One region of the Marinomonas posidonica IVIA-Po-181 genome, then DNA from elsewhere that is predicted to be linked to it. Evidence: riboswitches for the same ligand, from Rfam matches in the RefSeq annotation. Region 1 holds a riboswitch; the other holds the start of a gene.
The links. Region 1 has a riboswitch for FMN ahead of MAR181_RS13085 (6,7-dimethyl-8-ribityllumazine synthase). Riboswitches for the same ligand answer to the same signal wherever they lie in the genome.
Positions count from the first base shown of each region.

Region 2: linked by a shared signal. The riboswitch ahead of MAR181_RS00650 (DMT family transporter) and the one ahead of MAR181_RS13085 (6,7-dimethyl-8-ribityllumazine synthase) in region 1 are both predicted to bind FMN.

Region 1 is NC_015559.1:2,847,433-2,849,638, forward strand. Features, by position in the region: gene cobJ (precorrin-3B C(17)-methyltransferase) at 1-248, opposite strand, end outside; gene MAR181_RS13080 (MliC family protein) at 373-738, opposite strand; FMN riboswitch at 974-1,121, shown strand; gene MAR181_RS13085 (6,7-dimethyl-8-ribityllumazine synthase) at 1,246-1,737, shown strand; gene MAR181_RS13090 (DUF1304 domain-containing protein) at 1,788-2,144, opposite strand; gene rsmS (pleiotropic regulatory protein RsmS) at 2,181-2,206, opposite strand, start outside.
Region 2 is NC_015559.1:140,920-143,125, forward strand. Features, by position in the region: gene rarD (EamA family transporter RarD) at 1-417, opposite strand, end outside; FMN riboswitch at 611-777, shown strand; gene MAR181_RS00650 (DMT family transporter) at 898-1,833, shown strand; gene MAR181_RS00655 (MFS transporter) at 2,039-2,206, shown strand, end outside.

The sequences.
Region 1 (2,206 bases):
ATGTCACCACTAGAAATTAGTGCGGTCGTTTTGCCTTCCGCAGCCAATGATAACGCCAAGCGAGCACGACCAATTTCTTCACCTAAAGGTAAGTCATGAAACTGCTTACCTTCACTTAAATCGCCCAATAGGTTGAGATAATAACCATAGCCCACCCAATCACTACAAGCCGCTAGTGCTCGTGTTGCATTCGGCGTTACTAGACCCAAATCTCCTGGGCCCATTCCCATCACAAAAAGTTTGCTCATTTTTACTCTACAAATAACAATTTTGCCGAACAGGCTTGAATAGCAGGTATTGTACACTTAATACCAAAAAGGAGGGATGAAAACAGCGGGATTTAAAGTGAAGTATTCTCAGGCAATATTAATATTAGGACTCTACTTTTAATAACTGACAAGACAAATGAGTACCGTCCTCTAACTCCAGTTCCGCTTCATTTTGATGCGCCCAGAATGAAATAGATTCACCTAGGTAACTGGTACCAGTAGCACTGACAGCCTGAGTCAAATAGTGACTTTTACCCTGCCATACAATCTCAGCATGATTACCATGAAAATAAGCTTGTAAGCTTTGCTTTTCACAACGATAAGAGACCACATTCGTTTGCCCAATATCCTCAAGATTAGACTGAGCAGTTTGGTCTGACTCGCCAGACGGTTGAGAAGAGCAAGCACTTAAAATGATCGCAACACCAAGAATGGCGCAATTTGGCAAGGTAAATTTGCGATGAAACATAACTAAGACTCCATTCTTATAAGCGGAACTGTAAGGCGTTAATATAAAGAAAACCAACCTGAAATGAAGTAAAGCACCACCCACATATGGTTATTTTTTGTTACCAAAGCCTCAGGAATGTGTCATTACGTGACAATCAAAGGCGACAACTTATAAAACCTGTATCTAACCCTATTAAAGTTTTGACAAAACTTGATTTGAGCAAGTATATTTCATGCATCGGAAGAGATTCCGATTTCGTTCTCGGGGCGGGGTGAAATTCCCCACCGGCGGTAAAGAATTCATTTCTAAGCCCGCGAGCGCCTAGTCTACTTTGATTAGGGTCAGCAGATCTGGTGAGACTCCAGAGCCGACGGTTATAGTCCGGATGATAGAGAGCGCGTCAGACAAAACCGCTACTGGTATTGCCCTTTGGCAATGCCAAACTATGGTATGCCGTAATAACATTACGGTGTGTTTGCCTGCCCGTTCGCCCTGATTCACATTTCGCTGTTATAGGATACAAAAATGAATCAGAGCTCAACGAATCAACATGATTTTAATCCAGCTAACAAACGCATTGCGATCTTACATGCTGCTTGGCATGAAGACATCGTAATGAACTGTGTCAATGCCTTCACAGAAGAGCTAAGCGCTCGTGGCTACACAAAAGATTTAATCGATCTTATCTCGGTACCAGGTGCTTACGAAATTCCACTACAAGCGAAACTTCTTGCAAAAAGTGGTCAATATGCCGCTATTGCAGGTACAGCACTTGTCGTCGACGGTGGCATTTATCGCCATGACTTTGTTGCTCAAACGGTTTGCAGCGCACTTATGCAAGTTCAGTTGGAAACAGAAATACCAGTTGTGACAGCCGTACTCACGCCACATAACTTCCATGAGCACGATGAGCACAAAAACTACTTTAGCCGTCATTTTGTCAAAAAAGGAGCCGAGTTAGCCAACGCTTGTGATCAAGCCATCCGCTTGACAAAAAGCGCTAAAAAACTGGCTTAAATAATGTGATTGCTATTCCGCTCTAAAGAAAATTAGAGCGGAATAGCATGCTATAGGGCAAAAATAGATAAAAGTGTAATGGCACTCGGCAAAGCTTGAATATAGAGAATTTTCTTACTCGAACTGATTCCACCATAAATACCTGCAATCAAGACACAAAGCAAAAAGAAAACCACGACCGACTGACCACTCTGGCCTAACCATAACCCCCATAACAAACCTGCACCAAGAAAACCATTATACAGGCCCTGATTTGCAGCCAAGACCTTAGTGGAAGCAGCAAACTCTTCATTTAAACCAAAAGCCTTTCGTCCCTTAGGTTTATCCCATAAACACATTTCTAAATACATGATATAAAAGTGCAACAGCGCAACCGCCGCCACCAGAATCATTGCTACAGTAGCCATCTCCCCTCCTTGCTAATGGGATTCGCTGTTACTAACTTATTCAGCAGCACTCAGCTTATTTT
Region 2 (2,206 bases), 1.2 Mb from region 1:
CACAGCACAAAAGCACAAGGCAACGGCGAGCTGTCGAATGGGATCAAGTTTTTCTTTAAAAAATACGACACCTAATAAAATGCTGATCAAAGGGTTGATGTAATACCCTAAGCTGGCACTGAGCATTTGATTATTTTGTACTGCCCATATAAACGTCCCCCAGTTAAATCCAATTAATAGGGTAGAGGCGAGCATCGACATGAGAACTTTTTTCGAGGTCAGAGCCGTGATGAGAGCTTTGCTGTATCTCAGTAGGAAGATCAGCACAAAGACCAAAATACAGGACCAGATAATACGGTGGGCAAGGATTTCTTGTGCTGGAACAAACGACATCTCTTTAAAATAAATCGGGGCAATGGCCCAAAGAAAGAATGCAGTGAAAGCAAGCATAAGTCCGCTTTTTGAAGAGGCTGGCATATTGATATTCCAAATCCTTATTAATGGACAGGCGAGTGTAGCGGAATATGAAGGACTTCCCTAGTCTTGTGAGTCGTATTTCCTGAATTCATAACATAAAGCATGAAATAGTCAGAGCTTTCCATAGTAATAGAGAAGCTATATTGCCTATCTAGAGCGATAAGGTTAAAGTTGGCAGATAAATTTCATAAACATCGAACTTCGGGGCGGGGCGAAATTCCCCACCGGCGGTGACTTTGAAAGTGATGAGCTTTCAAACAGCCCGCGAGCGCTTGAAACCCTATTAATGGGCTTTTAAGGTCAGCAGATCTGGTGTGATTCCAGAGCCGACGGTTACAGTCCGGATGATAGAAGATCGACCAAGGCAAAAGAACCTCCTTAATAGGGTGGGCTTTGTGCTGTTGCGTGCTTGCTGTGCGTGCAACTTGGTGTAGTCAGTTTCATCACCCCTGTGCATCTTATTTTTTGGAGAAAGCAAAGATGGCAGGAACATTTTTTATCATGATCGCGTGCTTCACGTGGGCATTGGATACGTTAATTCGTTACCCTTTACTGGGCGCGGGTTATAGCACTCTGCAAATCGTTCTAATCGAACACCTTACGCTGGTTGTCTTTATTGCCCCTATGTTGTGGCGCTACCGTCATGTCTATCGGCATTTGTCGCTGGTGAGCTTATCTTGTCTGTTTTTTATTGGTGGTGTTGGCTCTGCCATTGGTACGCTGGCATTTACCGAGGCCTTTCAATATTTGAATCCAACGGTCGTGATTTTGTTGCAAAAATTGCAGCCTATTGTGGCCATTTTACTGGCTTTTTGGTTTCTCAAAGAGCGAATTGAAGGTCAATTTTTACAGTGGGCCGCGGTCATATTACTGGGCAGTTTTGTGATGATGTGGCCAGACCTACGTCATCTTGGAGATGCTCAATGGCATTATTCGAATGACAGCATGAGCATTATAAAAGGTTATGGATTTACCTTGATTGCCGTTATTGCTTGGGGAGCCGCAACCGTTTGTGGCAAGTATTTGTCTCATCAAAATGTGCCTGCAAATGCCATCATGTCTGGTCGCTTTGTGGCCGGTTTGTTGGTGCTGGCTCCCTTGGCCTTGGTGCAAGCTGAGACCTTGGTGAGTATGCAAATTTCGGATTTAGGTTTGGCTATCTTGATGGCCTTGTTGAGCGGTTTCATTGGTATGTGGTTTTATTATCAAGGTCTAAAAACTGTACCAGCACAATTAGCAACCCTTGCAGAACTGTCTTTTCCTGTTTTTGCCGCCGCTATTAATTGGCTCTTCCTTGATATGGGCTTAACGGTTTATCAAATTATTGGTGGGCTAATGCTTATTCTTGGCAACATTGGCTTGCGTATGAAAGAGCTGCGAAAGACAGAGTTAAACGTGGTATCCCAGAGAATCTAAGTGGCGGATTTAGATCTGGACGACGACATACTCAGTCGTGTTACGAGTAAGTCGTCGTCCACAGTCGCCTTTCCTTATTTATTGCAATAATGGACCGACCAGGCTTGTCTTTTCTTCCTTGTTTTGAACTAGAATAGCGCAGTCAAATTTTGTCCAAAGGGTCAATTATTTTAAATTCGCCCAGATCCAGTTTATAGGAAACCGAATGTCAGAGATTCAATCCCCCGTTACCGTATCGAACACTCAGTGGTTAGAGGTCACTTTGTTGTGGGTGGCTGGGGTGTCGGCAGCGATGCAGTTTGCCAAGTTTTCAGTATCCTTTGAGGCATTGTTGGCACACTATCAACAAGGTGCGACATTAACGGGGATGTCG